One region of the Pseudoalteromonas sp. AOP31-A2-14 genome, then DNA from elsewhere that is predicted to be linked to it. Evidence: riboswitches for the same ligand, from Rfam matches in the RefSeq annotation. Region 1 holds a riboswitch; the other holds the start of a gene.
The links. Region 1 has a riboswitch for cobalamin ahead of ACT3S9_RS02485 (TonB-dependent receptor domain-containing protein). Riboswitches for the same ligand answer to the same signal wherever they lie in the genome.

Region 1 (7,863 bases):
CCTGGTAATTTTCAAAATCATTCTGCTCAATGGTGCTATCGGCTGGTGAAAAAGCGCTATCATATTGTGCATAGCCTTCACTGTATTGCCCACGCGCTTTAAATACACCCAATGCAGCAGCATCAAAACGAGCATTAAAGCCAATGTTTTTATTCTCATAACTATCTTCATCAGGTGCAACACCTTGCAAGGCATCAAAACCATCTGTTTTTTCAAAGCCTGCATTAACACCGGCGCTAAATCCATCGACCTGAGTACTCGCCGCAACTTGATAATTTTGATAAGCATCAGAGCCAAAAGTTGCATCAAGGATCACGTTTTCCGCTTGGCGAGTAATAATGTTGATAACCCCAGCTAAGGCATCCGATCCATAAACTGCCGCTCGAGAGCCTTTAATAACCTCAATGCGTTCAATTGAATTTAGCGGAATATTACTAATCGCTTTATAACCAAGGGTGGCCGAGCCGACTCGCACACCATCAATCAAAATAAGTGTATGGCGAGAGCCCGAACCACGCAGCGAAACACCTGAATTTTGCCCAAAACCACCATTATTATTGATTTGAAAACCGACTTGAGTCGCTAGTAAACTAGGCAAGTCACGCACATTGGTTTGCTCAATATCACTGCGTTCAATAACATCAACGCTTGCCAGTACATCGGTGATCGACTGCTCAAATTTGTTTGCTGACACAGTAATACGTTCGATTGGTTGCTGTGCAGACACAGAAAAAGACAACGCAGCAGACACAGCTACGCCTAAAGTAGATTTAGTTAACATGATTTCCCCTAACCCGCGCCCACCGCACAAGTACTAGTAGTAAATTTGCTTCAGGGCCGGTCTCCGGACTTAGGGATTATCATTAATAAAATAGATAAAACCCATCACCGTTGCGGGGGCAGTGCTGGATTAAGTATCACAATCCTGTGAACTTCACCAACTTCCCGATTATCTCATGGTATTTATCAACTCTCCTGAAAAATAAATAACCACAAGCACCCTGAAAATAGGCCGCTATTGTGATTATTTTAGGGAACAATGTCAATGGACGTCTATACAGCTATAAAGCCAGAATCGAAAACATAAAAAAAGCGCTACAAAAGTAGCGCTTATAATTAACATTAAGTATTTACAGTGTATTACTCTGAGCGTTGCTCGCGTCCCAGTAATGCCATTGCGGCTTCCTTAACGTCTTTATTCTCATAAAGCACTTGGTAGATTTGCTCAGTAATAGGCATTTCAATACCGGCACGCTGGGCAAGTAAATACACTTCTTTGGTATTACGATAGCCTTCAACCACCTGACCAATAGATTCGATAGCAGCTTCAACGCCTTCACCTTTACCAAGCGCTAAACCAAAGCGACGATTACGCGATTGATTGTCGGTGCAAGTTAAAATCAAATCACCTAGCCCAGCCATCCCCATAAAGGTTTCTGACTTAGCACCGAGTGCGCAGCCTAATCGGCAAAGCTCTGCTAAACCTCGAGTGATCAAGGCTGTGCGTGCATTAGCACCAAAACCAAAACCATCTGACATTCCCGCACCAATCGCAATTACATTTTTAACTGCCCCACCGAGTTGAATACCAATAAAGTCATTATTGTTATACACCCGAAATGAACGCCCGCAATGCAGTAAATCTGCAAGCTGTTTAGCAAACACTGTTGAGGTTGATGAAACAGAAATAGCCGTTGGTAGCCCTATTGCCATTTCTTTGGCAAATGTCGGGCCTGAAACAACCGCCAGCGGCACGTCATCACCGAGCTCTTGCTGTGCCACTTCTTGTAACAAACGTCCTGTATCAGGTTCAAGCCCTTTAGTCGCCCACGCAACTTCAGCGCCTTCACGAAGAGAGGGTTTTATTTGCTGTAAAGTATCACCAAAAGCATGGCTTGGTACGACCACTAATATAATTTTACTGGCACTAACGGCGGTATGTAAATCGGCTTCAAGGTGAAGCGTGTCAGGGAAAGTGACATCGGGCAAGTAACGTTGATTTTTCCGCTCAGCTGCAAGCGTGGCAACGTCGTCGCTATTGCGCCCCCAAAGCGTCACGTAGTGACCATTTCGGGCTAAGCAAATAGCAAGGGCGGTGCCATACGACCCCGCCCCTAATACTGTAACAGCTGAATTTGCTGTACTCATGGCTTATGCGTCTGCAGGAGCCTGTTCAGCTTGCGCTGCACGTTGCTGCATATATTGTGCGAATAACGCATCAAAGTTTACAGGTGCAAGATTAAGCTGTGGGAATGTACCACGGTTAACTAAGTTTGATACCGCTTCACGTGCATACGGGAACAATACGTTCGGGCAAAATGCGCCTAACATATGCGCCAGCTGTACTTCTTCAACTTCAGCAATAGTAAAAATACCCGCTTGTTGAATTTCACATAAGAATGCCGTTTCTTCACCAATTGAAGCTGTTACCGTTAAGGCTAAAACAACCTCAAACACGCCTTCATCTAATTTGTTTGAACGTGTATCAAGGTCAAGCTTAACTTCTGGTGTCCATTCTTTTTGAAAAATAGCCGGTGAATTTGGCGTTTCAAAAGACACGTCTTTAGTATAAATACGTTGAATAGTAAATTGTGCGCCGGCGTTTTCTTGTGCAGCTGCTGGTGTTTGATTTTCTTCGTTCATTGTAATTCCTAACTTTAATCGTTTTTATAATAAATATTTTTATTAGTAATATTTAGGCGTTTAATTTGGCGTCAAGTTTACCTTGTGCCTCAATTGCCATCATTTCGTCACAACCGCCGATATGCTCATCATTAATAAAGATTTGTGGCACGGTGCTAGCCCCGCCTGCTTTAGCAATCATTTCGTCTCGTAATTCAGGTTGCACACCAATATCAATATTTTTGAAATCAACACCTTTACTTGTTAATAACGCCAGTGCGCGTTGACAAAAAGGGCAATATGCTTTGGTGTACAGTACAACATTACTCATAAATATTCCTCAATCAGCCTGCTAAACTAAATTAACGACCTGTGGTTGTTGGTAGGCTCGCACTTTGCCAAGCACCCATACCACCTGATAATACATAAACCGACTCAAAACCCGCTTTATGCATTGCGGTTGCGATACCTGAGGCAGTCATGCCTGTGGTACATACCAATATAATGGGTTTACTCTTAAACTTTTCAAGGCTTGAGAAGTCAGATTGTTTGGCTTTTTCAGGACTAAGGTGCTCAGCACCTGAGATACGGCCCGCATTAAATTCTTTTTGCGCACGTATATCGACGACCTGACCATCTTCACGGTTAATTAATAACGTGAGCTGTTGCGGATTTATTTGACGAATGGCTGAAAACTTACTCTTAAACCAGCCGCCGATGATCATTGCCACCAATGCCAGCCAAATAATGCTTAAAATCGGGTGATTGCCGATAAATTCAATGTATTGATCCATGTATTTTCCACTATCAAGTTTTGCTCATAAAATGGGTATTAATAAGCGTGTTAAACTACTGCCACGCAAGTATACGTGCTTGGTTTTAAATTACCAGTGAGTGAAATATTTTAATATCGGCCTTTGCATGCTGATCCAGAACTTAAAACACGGTATGCTAAGCGTCCAACAGGTGGCAATTTTCAGGAGCTAAAATGACACAACATAAAAAACCTTTAGTATTAATGATTTTAGACGGTTGGGGATACCGTGAAGATACGCAAAGCAATGCAATCTTAGCGGCTAATACACCCGTTTTAGATGAACTTTGGGCGACTCGTCCACACACTCTAATTTCAGGTTCAGGTTTAGATGTTGGGCTTCCTGATGGTCAAATGGGCAACTCTGAAGTAGGTCATGTTAATTTAGGCGCAGGGCGCGTAGTTTACCAAGACTTTACTCGCATCACTAAAGCGATTGAAGACGGCGAATTCGATAGCAACCCAGTACTGGTTGAAAACATAGACAAAGCTGTAAATGCAGGTAAAGCCGTGCATATTATGGGTTTATTAAGCCCAGGTGGTGTTCACAGCCATGAAGATCATATCGTGGCAACCATTGAGCTGGCTGCAAAGCGTGGCGCTAAGGAAGTTTACTTTCATGGTTTCTTAGATGGCCGCGACACTCCTCCTCGCAGCGCCAAAGCATCAATAGAGCGTATCGAAGCATTATTTGCAACGTTAGGCTGCGGTCGTTTAGCGTCATTAGTGGGGCGTTACTATGCCATGGACAGAGATAACCGCTGGAACCGTGTAGAAAAAGCCTATAACGTAATGGCTTGTGGTGTAGGCGAGTATAACTACACGACAGGTGTAGAAGCTATTGACGCAGCCTATGAACGTGACGAAAACGATGAATTTGTTGAAGCAACCACCATTACTCCTAAAAGCAAGTCAGCTGTTCAAATAAATGATGGCGACACGCTTATATTTGCAAACTTTAGAGCCGATCGCGCTCGTGAAATTACTCGCGCTTTCGTCGAAAAAGAGTTTGATGGCTTCAAAAAACAAAAATCACCAAACCTCAGTGGTTTTGTGATGATGACCGAATACGCCGCCACTATTGATGCACCATCGGCGTTTTCACCAGAGCCACTAACTAACGTGCTTGGTGAATGGTTTGAAAAACACGAAAAAACACAGCTTCGTATATCAGAAACTGAAAAGTACGCTCATGTAACATTCTTCTTTAGTGGCGGCCGTGAAGACGAATTTAAAGGCGAAACCCGCGAACTTATTCCTTCACCACAAGTAGCAACTTACGACCTACAGCCTGAGATGAACTCAGAAATGCTTACCGACAAGCTTATTGAAGCGATTAAAGGTGGCCAGTACGATGCCATTATTTGTAACTATCCAAACGGCGATATGGTTGGCCACTCAGGTGTATTTGAAGCCGCAGTAAAAGCGTGTGAAGCTGTTGATAATTGTATTGGCCGCGTTGTTGCAGCCTTAAAAGAATACGGCGGCGAAGCACTGATCACAGCTGATCACGGTAATGCAGAGCAGATGACAAACCCTAAAACAGGCCAAGCCCACACCGCGCATACCAGCGAGCCAGTACCTTTTATTTATGTTGGCCGTGATGCAAACGCAAGTGAAGGCAAAGCGTTGAGCGATGTTGCACCAACAATGCTACATTTAATGGGCATGGAACAACCCAGCGAAATGACTGGCAAACCTATCATGAAATTGAAGTAAGGTATTATGAATAGTATTAACAAATTCTTATGTCGTACGTTAATACTTACTTCGTTAGCTGTTACTGCGGTAACAGCTAACGAAGATCGTACTAAAAAAGACCTATCAGAAATTCAAAGTGCACTTGAAAAAAGTCAAACAGAGCGTAAAGCCCAACAGCAAAAAATTGTCACGTTAAATAAAAACCTCAAACAGCATGAGCTCGATATAGCTAAAAATGCCAAAGCACTCAATATCGCCCAAAATTCGATTAAAAAAACGCGGCAGCAACAGCAACAACAACAACAACAAGCCGATGCATTAACTAATAAGCAAAAGCTAATGCAAAAAGCGCTCGCGGCACAGTTACAAAGTGCCTATATGGCTGGCAGTCATGACTACTCAAAAATGTTACTTAATCAACAAAACACCGCCCAAGTCGAACGTACTCTTAGCTATTACAACTACTTAAATAAAGCTCGTGTTGAACAACTTGATGAACTCAAAGCACTGTTAGTCGAAATTAAACAAGTACAAGCTGAACTTGAAAAAACTGAACTGCACTTAACCGCTCTATATAAAGAACAAAAAAACCGTCAACAAGCGCTGGTTAATGCACAAAACGACAGACAAAAAAATCTTAAAAGTTTAAAAGCCAAACTAAACAGCACCGAAAGCTCAATTAACTACTTAAAAGAAAATGAGCAAACCCTAATCGCCACGCTTGCCGAGCTTGAAAAAGCAAAAAATCAAAAGGTTGAATTAATCGGCCTGTCAAAAGCAAAAGGAAAGCTAGACTGGCCAACAAAAGGCAAACTAAGCCATAAATTTGGCCAACGAAAGCACGGCGGAATTGATTGGAAAGGAGTGCTGATTGATGCCAACGAAGGGGTAAACGTTAATAGCATTCAAAACGGCCAAGTAGTTTATGCCGATTGGTTGAATGGCTTTGGCTGGGTTATTGTAATTGACCATGGCGATGGCTTTATGAGCCTTTATGGACATACACAAACACTCTTAAAAGACGTAGGTGATATGGTTCGCCAGGGTGAATCAGTAGCACTTGTTGGTAAAAGCGGCGGACAATCAAGTTCTGGTCTATACTTTGAGATACGCCATAAAGGACGCGCAGTAAACCCTGAAAAATGGTGCAGACGCATTTAATTGATTAAACAGCTGCACCCCACTGGGAGCAGCTGATGCTAAATTTTAATACCCATTCATACCCACGCACAGTCATAAGCAATAACTCACTGTGCTTGCTGCTTCTAATTCTAAGTTTTGTTACTCACTCAGCAACGTCAATAAAAGACTTAAAAAGCCCACAAAGAAACGAAATTATTTTTAATATTCATACTTATTATGTTGAAGATTTAGCATTACAACAAAGCTTTGAAGATATTAACCAATTTGAAATGCTATTAGCCAGCCTTGACCCTTATTCTAAGTATCTTGACGAGAAAGAACTTGATGCTATTTTTAATAATAATAACGGCCGCTACACAGGCCTAGGTATCGAAGTTAAAGAGCAAAGCAACCAAATCTACATTGTGGGTACTATTAAAGACTCTCCAGCGGCAAAAGCAGGCATAAAAGCAAACGATATGTTGATTGCTATTAACCGGAAAAATATTAACAAGCATTCGATTGAGCGGGTTGCAGAGCTCATTCGCGAAAGCCAAAACCCCACTATTACTTTGACTGTAAAGCGTGGTAATGAGCAGCATATTGAGCTTGCCGTAACGCGGCAAGAAATCAATATAGAAAGCGTCACTAGCTCGTTGGCAGAGTTTGGTATTGGTTACATAGCCATTAAAAGCTTTAATAACCACACGCTACACAATGTAGCTCGCCAAGTGACTATATTACAAAGTAATAACGGTGATGAATTAAGTGGGCTGGTACTGGATTTACGTGATAACCCAGGTGGCACATTGCAAAGTGCGGTCGCGGTTTCAGATTTATTTTTACAAAGCGGCACAATAGTTACTACCCGAGGGCGTTTTTATGACGCCAACCAGGAATATAAAGCACAACACGGTGATATTCTCAGTAATGTGCCGATAGCAGTACTCATCAACGAAAAATCAGCATCAGCCGCAGAAATTTTAGCCGCAGCGCTTAGGGATAATGACCGTGCAACCTTAGTTGGCAACCAGTCTTTTGGTAAAGGCTCTGTACAATCTCTCATCCCACTTGGTAATGGCAATACGGCATTAAAACTGACTACAGCCAAATATTTTACCCCACTAGGTAAGTCAATCGATGGGGTGGGTATTATGCCTGATGTGACGATTAATCAAACAACACTTCCACAAACAGCAAAAGCCGTTATAATAAAATATGAACAAGGAATGGTCAGCCAACAGTCACTACAAGAAAGCTTACCTGATCGTCAATTATTAAAAGCAACACAGCTACTTACCATAAAGTGATTATATTTATGATAAACATAGCTGGCGTAGCTGCAAGCACACAAGAAGAAAATAATAATAAAACGTGAAATTACTTCTAGCGCTACTGATAGCTATACTCTACCTACCTGCTACTTGCTTTGCCAAGCAGGTAGCTATTGTTATTGACGATATAGGCTATCACCAACGTGATTTAGATATCCTGAATTTACCAGGCCAAGTATCCTACTCAATTTTACCACATACTCCATATTCACAAGCTTTTGCAGATCTTGCCAGCCAATCTAATAAAGAGATATTGCTGCACATTCCCAT
Region 2 (7,863 bases), 2.0 Mb from region 1:
GACCACTTTAATGTCACTCAGTGGTGTTGCATCAAATGCGCTAAACACTTGTGATGCTGGCGGGTATACAACAGCCCCTTCACTGCGTTTTTGCGCAACGATGTCAAGAGTCTCTTGCATGTAGGGTTTTGCACACTCAGTTTTTAAAAAGCTTTGCCAATTACTCATATAGCCTCCTTGAAACGGCGCGAGAGTCATCTATTTTAGTACACATATCATCCAGCCCTTCGAGCACACGTGTTGTAAAGCGGTGTAATACATCAGCATTAACACTAATAAACTGATTATGTTGTATAGCAGGCACTTCAGGCCATTGTGACCAATCAATCACGGCTTGCTGCTTTTGTGATTTTTCATCTGGTAAGATAATTACCTCAGGCTTTGCGACAACAACATTTTCAATGCTGATCTGCGGATAATCTGTGCGGCTATTTGCAAACACATTACGGCCTTGGCAAATGTCGATCAATTGATTGATCCAAGTATTTTTGCCAACCGTCATCATCGGCTCTGGCCATAGCTGATAAAATATCGCCACCTTACTTTTATCTTTATATTTGGCTTTAATTACAGCAATGTTATTTTCAAATTTAGTTGCGGCCTGCTCAGCTGATTGCTCGCGCCCGGTGAGTGCACCTAAGCGGCGCAGTTCATACGGGACTTTATCAACCTCACTGGCATCACTATATGAAACTTCAATACCAAAACTTTTAATACGCGCTAAATCTTCCGCTTTGCTACCCGTTTTCCATGCCAGAACCAGGTCCGGTTTAAGCGCTAATAGCTTTTCTAGTTGAATACCTTGATGACCGCCAATACGAGGGATATTATTAGCTGCTGCTGGAAAGTCTGAATATTCTACAGTACCTACGATTTGCTCACCGGCCCCTATTTCAAAAAGATTCTCAACAATATGTGGTGCCAGGGCGATGATTCTTAACTGCTGCTTGCTTGAAGCCAAAGCAAGGTTAATGCTTTGTATGGCGACGAACAGAATAAGGACAAGCCTAACCATTAGTAATCAAAGCCTATTTGTGCTTTGACACCGGCATCAAATGCGTGTTTAACATTACGCACTTCACTGACGGTATCAGCTAAATCAGTTAATTTACGGTGCGCGCCACGCCCTGTAATGATTAAAGACTGCATTGGCGGACGGTTAGCGATAACCTCCAGCGCTTCATCTAAATCAATGTAGCCGTAAGTGATCATATAAGTGATTTCATCAAGTAACACTAAGTTAATTGATTCATCGGCCAACATTCGTTTAGCTTCTTGCCAGGTAGTTTGCGCTGCAACCGTGTCTGATTCTTTATTTTGCGTCTCCCAAGTAAAACCAGTATTCATAATAGCAAACTCAACGCCTGCGCCTTGTAGCACATTACGCTCACCACACGGCCAAGTCCCCTTAATAAACTGACACACAGCGGCTTTCATGCCGTGGCCTACACAGCGTGTTACCGTGCCAAAACCTGAGGTTGATTTACCTTTACCATTGCCGGTAATAACCTGAAAAACACCTTTTTCTGTTTGTGCGGCAGCAATACGCTCATCAACTTTGCTTTTTACTTTTTGTTGGCGTTGTTGGTGCTTGTCGTTACTTATGTCACTCATGATCAACTCCCTCCCAGTTTTGATAAATTTGCGTTATTTTGTCTAAATCTAAATGCTCTTTGCACATATTCGCTAAGCGCGTTAATTGCTGTTCGCGATGTGTGTCTATGTCTATTAACTGAGTTATACCACTATTTGGCAATACCCAATCAAGTATTAATTGAGTGGCGCTACTGTTATCAAACAGGCCGTGTAAGTAAGTGCCTGCTATATTATTATCATCAGATATAAAGCCATCATGTGCTACATTATGCGGATGCTCAGTAAACTTTAAAAAAGGCTGTTCAAGTGCAGGACCTTGGCTGCTGCCCGCATGTATCTCATAGCCTTTAACACTTGCCTTTTTAGTGTTTAAGTAAATAACACCCGAGGCTTGAGTCAATACTTTTTGCACACCTAGTTGTGTTTTAAGCTGTGCAAGTGCTAAACCTTTAGCGTGTTTTTGGCTAGATTCAACACCTGTTAAATCAAAAATATCCGTACCTAACATTTGTAAACCACCGCAAATCCCCAATACTTTGCCACCATAACGAAGGTGGCGTTTTATTTGGCTCTCCCACCCTTCATTTTTTAAAAAAGCCAAATCACTAATGACATTTTTACTGCCTGGAATAATAATTAAATCAACATCTGGGATTACTTGGGTATGACGAATATAGTTAATATCAATATAAGGGTTTAATCGCAGGGCATCAAAATCTGTATGGTTGCTAATATGTGGCAAAAGTAACACCGCTATTTTTACTTTCCCTTGGTTCACTTGATTATCAACCACGAGAGCATCTTCAGCATCGAGTGCTAAATCATGTAAATACGGTAATACGCCAAGTACAGGTTTACCAGTATATTCCTCTAACCAATCAAGGCCGCTTTGTAGCAAACTTAAATCGCCTCGAAAACGGTTGATCACAAAACCTTGCACCCGGGCTTGCTCTGACTCGCTTAAAAGTGCCAATGTGCCAATTAAATGCGCAAAAACACCGCCTTTATCAATATCAGCTATAATGATTACAGGACAATCAACTGCTTCAGCGTAACCCATATTGGCGATATCACCTGCGCGTAGGTTTATCTCAGCAGGGCTGCCCGCGCCTTCAACTACTAATAGCTCAAACTCTTCACTTAAACGTTGTTGTGAGACAAGCACCGCATTCATCGCTACTTGTTTATAGTTATGATAAGCGTCTGCTTCCATGTTACTAATCGCTTTACCATGAATAATCACTTGTGCACCAGTATCGCTATTCGGCTTGAGTAAAACAGGGTTAAAATCAATCCTCGGCGCGACTTTAGCGGCTATTGCTTGTAGTGCCTGCGCTCGACTAATCTCACCGCCATCTTCTGTTACAGCACTATTGAGCGCCATATTTTGCGGTTTAAACGGCGCTACTTTAATACCTTGATCTACAAATACCCGACAAAGCGCTGCAACTAAGGTACTTTTACCCGCATCAGATGTCGTGCCTTGGATCATAATCGTTTTCATAGTCATCTTATTTTAGAATATCAGCGTAACTCAACTAATAGTATTGCTATAATTAAGGCTAAGCTTTGAAAGTTGTATCATTAACACCTTCGTTTTTTAAAACACAGTAAAGATAGAAAGAATACACTACCTATCGCCGAGGTGATCACACCAATAGGTAACTCTTGGTTATTCATGATACTGCGTGAGAGCACATCAACCCAAACCATAAAAGTACCGCCAACAAAGGCCGTCATAGCAAGCCCAGTTACCGTACCTTGAGAGACAAAAAAGCGTACAATATGGGGGATCATCAAACCAACAAAACCAATACCACCACATAAAGCCACTAATACAGCGGTGATCAACGAGCTTAAAATCAACATTAATAATCTAAACCGCTGAACTGGAATGCCGAGTGTTGCCGCACTTTCATCGCCAAGTAACATAGCATTAAGTTGACGCCTAAAGCCCATCATCAAAGCAGTGCAACTGAGTATTACCAAAGCAGGTAGCCACAATGAGTGCCACTGCGCACGAGAAAAACTGCCAAGACTCCAAAATAAAATAGCAGTGATCGCTTGCGGATCGCTAAAATAAAGCAATAAGCTGGTAAATGCGCTGAACAAAAATGATAGCGCGACGCCCGCCAGCAACATAGTTTCAACTTGCCCTGAGCCTTTACGCCCAGCAATAACAACTAATAAAACCATTGCTAGCATACTGCCAACAAATGCAGCTAGTGACATTGAAAAACCTGCACTAATGCCAGTTAACGTTATAAAACACACCACACCAAATGAGGCACCTGAAGAAATACCAAATAAATACGGATCGGCAAGTGGGTTACGTGTCACTGTTTGCAGGATAAGCCCTGCAATTGCTAAACCAGATCCCGCTAAGAATGCTAATAATGTGCGAGGCATACGTAGCTGCCAAATAATTCGCTCAATAAAAGGTTCGCTTCCTTGCCCAAACCACTGACCGAACCATTGCCCAACAACACTGTTATAAACATCAATAAACTTACTAGGCGCGGCACCAAAATTTAAAGCAGCAAAAATACTCAATACACTTAACGTTATGGTTAAAATAAGACTGAACTTATTTTTTAGCTGCATCACGCTCTCCAATTTGATAACCGTAAAAGTAAGTTATATGTGGAATGGTCTTATCACGGCTTTGCGGATGAGTTGATACTTTTGCGCATACACCAAAAACCTCACTAAGCATTTTCTCAGTAATAACCTCTTGAGGTTTGCCTGCTGCAACTATTTCTCCTTGATTTATAACAAGGAGTTCGTCACAAAGACTAGCGGCTAAATTTAAATCGTGGAATGAAGCAAGTACGGTAACATTTAAAGACTTTGCCAGCTCCATTAACTGTATTTGATATTTCACGTCAAGATGGCTGGTCGGCTCATCCATGATCAGAAGTTGTGGCCTTTGCACTATCGCACGGGCTATCAGCGCACGTTGTTTTTCCCCACCTGAAAGCGAATCAAATACTTGATTACTATGCTCAGTTAAATCAACTTGTGCAATTGCTTGCTGAATAAGTTTTTTATCATCATTTGTTGTGCCACTAAAAAGGCGTTTGTGTGGCGTTAGGCCAAGGCTTACCACATCAAAAAGAGAAAGGTTAAATTGTGAAGGCGTTTCTTGTAAAACAACAGCAACCTGCTTAGCATAATCATCTGAATTAAGTTGCCAAATATCATGCCCTGAAAGTCGTACATCGCCTTTACTGGGCTTACAATAGCGATAAATACAGCGAAGTAAACTTGATTTTCCAGCCCCATTTGGTCCCAGTAAACCAATAAACTTACCGTGATCTACTGATAAGTTTATACTTTTAAGAACTTCTGTATCAGCAACAGCCCACGATAGCTCATTCACTGTTATTAGCGGTGTGTTTATCTGCAATGTATGTCTCTGCTCGAAGCGTAAAACCCATACAGTAAACACCAGTACAAAGACTTGCGTATAAAGTGAGTTTACCCGCTCATTGATGAAATAAAGGTGTTTAGTATCTGACTTACAGTATGAACTGTTTACAGTTGCGGGAACAGCTAAGGATTTTCACCTCATTCCTAAACACTCGTCTATTATGAGCAGGTTAGTAAATATTTCAATTAATATTTAAAGTAGAATTTATGAGGTTCTTTTTTGAAGGGGGAATATGAGGCACTGAAGTATTCTTGGTGTTCTTTTCACTTTCCCGTGGACGTAAAAAGCCCGACGCTTTCGAATTGGGCTTTCTTTAATTTGAAGCCGGGTAATGCGTAGTGCCGACACCGGTAGAGAGTCGCATAACAAATACGACACTGTCTTTGCAAGGGCTCGCCCAGAGCGGCTGTGTTTCACTACTGAGTTCGCTACGGGGTCCTGGATTGGGGTATTGGCTTGGTGTTTTTACTTTACTCCAGACGTAAAAAAGCCCGACTCAATGAGCCGGGCTTTCTACAATTTGAAGCCTGGTAATGTCCTACTTTCGCATAACAAATGCTACACTATCATCGGCGCTGTTTCGTTTCACTACTGAGTTCGGCATGGAGTCAGGTGGGTCCAAAACGCTATTGTCACCAAGCAAATTTGGGCGTTAATTCGTATCACTACAAACTAACTGAATTTGGAAATTCTGATAATATTTTTTAAGTCTTTCTGCGTAATATCTACTTTAGTCATATTAACTTCTGTCAAACTGTCACACAAAACGCGTTTGGCGTTGTATGGTTAAGCCTCACGGGTAATTAGTACAAGTTAGCTTAACATGTCACCATGCTTCCACATCTTGCCTATCAACGTTGTAGTCTTCAACGGCCCTTCAGAGACTTTAAAAGTCTAGTGAGAAATCATCTCGAGGCCTGCTTCGCGCTTAGATGCTTTCAGCGCTTATCAGTTCCGAACGTAGCTACCGGGCAATGCCATTGGCATGACAACCCGAACACCAGCGGTTCGTTCACTCCGGTCCTCTCGTACTAGGAGCAACCCCTCTCAATTCTCAAACGCCCACGGCAGATAGGGACCGAACTGTCTCACGACGTTCTAAACCCAGCTCGCGTACCACTTTAAATGGCGAACAGCCATACCCTTGGGACCGACTTCAGCCCCAGGATGTGATGAGCCGACATCGAGGTGCCAAACACCGCCGTCGATATGAACTCTTGGGCGGTATCAGCCTGTTATCCCCGGAGTACCTTTTATCCGTTGAGCGATGGCCCTTCCATTCAGAACCACCGGATCACTATGACCTACTTTCGTACCTGCTCGACGTGTCTGTCTCGCAGTTAAGCTGGCTTCTACCATTACACTAACCGTACGATGTCCGACCGTACTTAGCCAACCTTCGTGCTCCTCCGTTACTCTTTAGGAGGAGACCGCCCCAGTCAAACTACCCACCAGACACTGTCCGTAATCCCGATTCAGGGACCGACGTTAGAACATCAAAACTACAAGGGTGGTATTTCAAGGACGACTCCAACAAAACTAGCGTCTCATCTTCTAAGTCTCCCACCTATCCTACACATGTAGGTTCAATGTTCAGTGCCAAGCTGTAGTAAAGGTTCACGGGGTCTTTCCGTCTAGCCGCGGGTACACAGCATCTTCACTGCGATTTCAATTTCACTGAGTCTCGGGTGGAGACAGCGTGGCCATGGTTACACCATTCGTGCAGGTCGGAACTTACCCGACAAGGAATTTCGCTACCTTAGGACCGTTATAGTTACGGCCGCCGTTTACCGGGGCTTCGATCAAGAGCTTCTCCCTAAGGATAACCCCATCAATTAACCTTCCGGCACCGGGCAGGTGTCACACCGTATACGTCATCTTGCGATTTTGCACAGTGCTGTGTTTTTAATAAACAGTCCCAGCCACCTGGTCACTGCGGCTCCAATTAGCTCAGGGAGTAAATCCCGTCACCCATCGGAGCGTACCTTCTCCCGAAGTTACGGTACGATTTTGCCTAGTTCCTTCACCCGAGTTCTCTCAAGCGCCTTAGTATTCTCTACCTGACCACCTGTGTCGGTTTGGGGTACGATTCGGTATAATCTGAAGCTTAGAGGCTTTTCCTGGAAGTATGGCATCAACAACTTCACCACCTTAGTGGCTCGTCTCGTGTCTCAGTCTAACAGTAACCCGGATTTACCTAAGTCACTAACCTACTCACTTTCACATGGACAACCATCGCCATGCTTGCTTAGCCTGCTCCGTCCCCCCATCGCAATTATACCAAGTACGGAAATATTAATCCGTTTCCCATCGACTACGCCTTTCGGCCTCGCCTTAGGAGTCGACTTACCCTACCCTGATTAACATGGGATAGGAACCCTTGGTCTTCCGGCGTGCGGGTTTTTCACCCGCATTATCGTTACTCATGTCAGCATTCGCACTTCTGATACGTCCAGCATGCCTCCCGGCACACCTTCAACCGCTTACAGAACGCTCCCCTACCACTCATCCTAAGATGAATCCGCAGCTTCGGTGCATAGTTTAGCCCCGTTACATCTTCCGCGCAGACCGACTCGACCAGTGAGCTATTACGCTTTCTTTAAAGGATGGCTGCTTCTAAGCCAACCTCCTGGCTGTCTGTGCCTTTCCACATCGTTTCCCACTTAACTATGACTTTGGGACCTTAGCTGGCGGTCTGGGTTGTTTCCCTCTTCACGACGGACGTTAGCACCCGCCGTGTGTCTCCCGGATAGTACTTTACGGTATTCGGAGTTTGCAAAGGGTTGGTAAGTCGGGATGACCCCCTAGCCTTAACAGTGCTCTACCCCCGTAAG

Region 2: it holds a riboswitch for cobalamin, as region 1 does, so the genes downstream of both, ACT3S9_RS11830 (ABC transporter ATP-binding protein) here and ACT3S9_RS02485 (TonB-dependent receptor domain-containing protein) in region 1, are expected to answer to the same signal.

The regions. Positions count from the first base shown of each region.
Region 1 is NZ_JBQSXI010000001.1:526,463-534,325, reverse strand. Features, by position in the region: gene ACT3S9_RS02485 (TonB-dependent receptor domain-containing protein) at 1-781, opposite strand, end outside; cobalamin riboswitch at 831-1,006, opposite strand; gene gpsA (NAD(P)H-dependent glycerol-3-phosphate dehydrogenase) at 1,141-2,148, opposite strand; gene secB (protein-export chaperone SecB) at 2,152-2,643, opposite strand; gene grxC (glutaredoxin 3) at 2,696-2,953, opposite strand; gene ACT3S9_RS02465 (rhodanese-like domain-containing protein) at 2,985-3,416, opposite strand; gene gpmM (2,3-bisphosphoglycerate-independent phosphoglycerate mutase) at 3,611-5,155, shown strand; gene ACT3S9_RS02455 (murein hydrolase activator EnvC family protein) at 5,162-6,298, shown strand; gene ACT3S9_RS02450 (S41 family peptidase) at 6,334-7,569, shown strand; gene ACT3S9_RS02445 (divergent polysaccharide deacetylase family protein) at 7,634-7,863, shown strand, end outside.
Region 2 is NZ_JBQSXI010000001.1:2,544,487-2,552,349, forward strand. Features, by position in the region: gene ung (uracil-DNA glycosylase) at 1-168, opposite strand, end outside; gene ACT3S9_RS11810 (cobalamin-binding protein) at 161-1,015, opposite strand; gene cobO (cob(I)yrinic acid a,c-diamide adenosyltransferase) at 1,015-1,614, opposite strand; gene ACT3S9_RS11820 (cobyric acid synthase) at 1,607-3,100, opposite strand; gene ACT3S9_RS11825 (FecCD family ABC transporter permease) at 3,181-4,200, opposite strand; gene ACT3S9_RS11830 (ABC transporter ATP-binding protein) at 4,184-5,005, opposite strand; cobalamin riboswitch at 5,087-5,225, opposite strand; rRNA gene rrf (5S ribosomal RNA) at 5,555-5,669, opposite strand; rRNA gene ACT3S9_RS11840 (23S ribosomal RNA) at 5,812-7,863, opposite strand, start outside.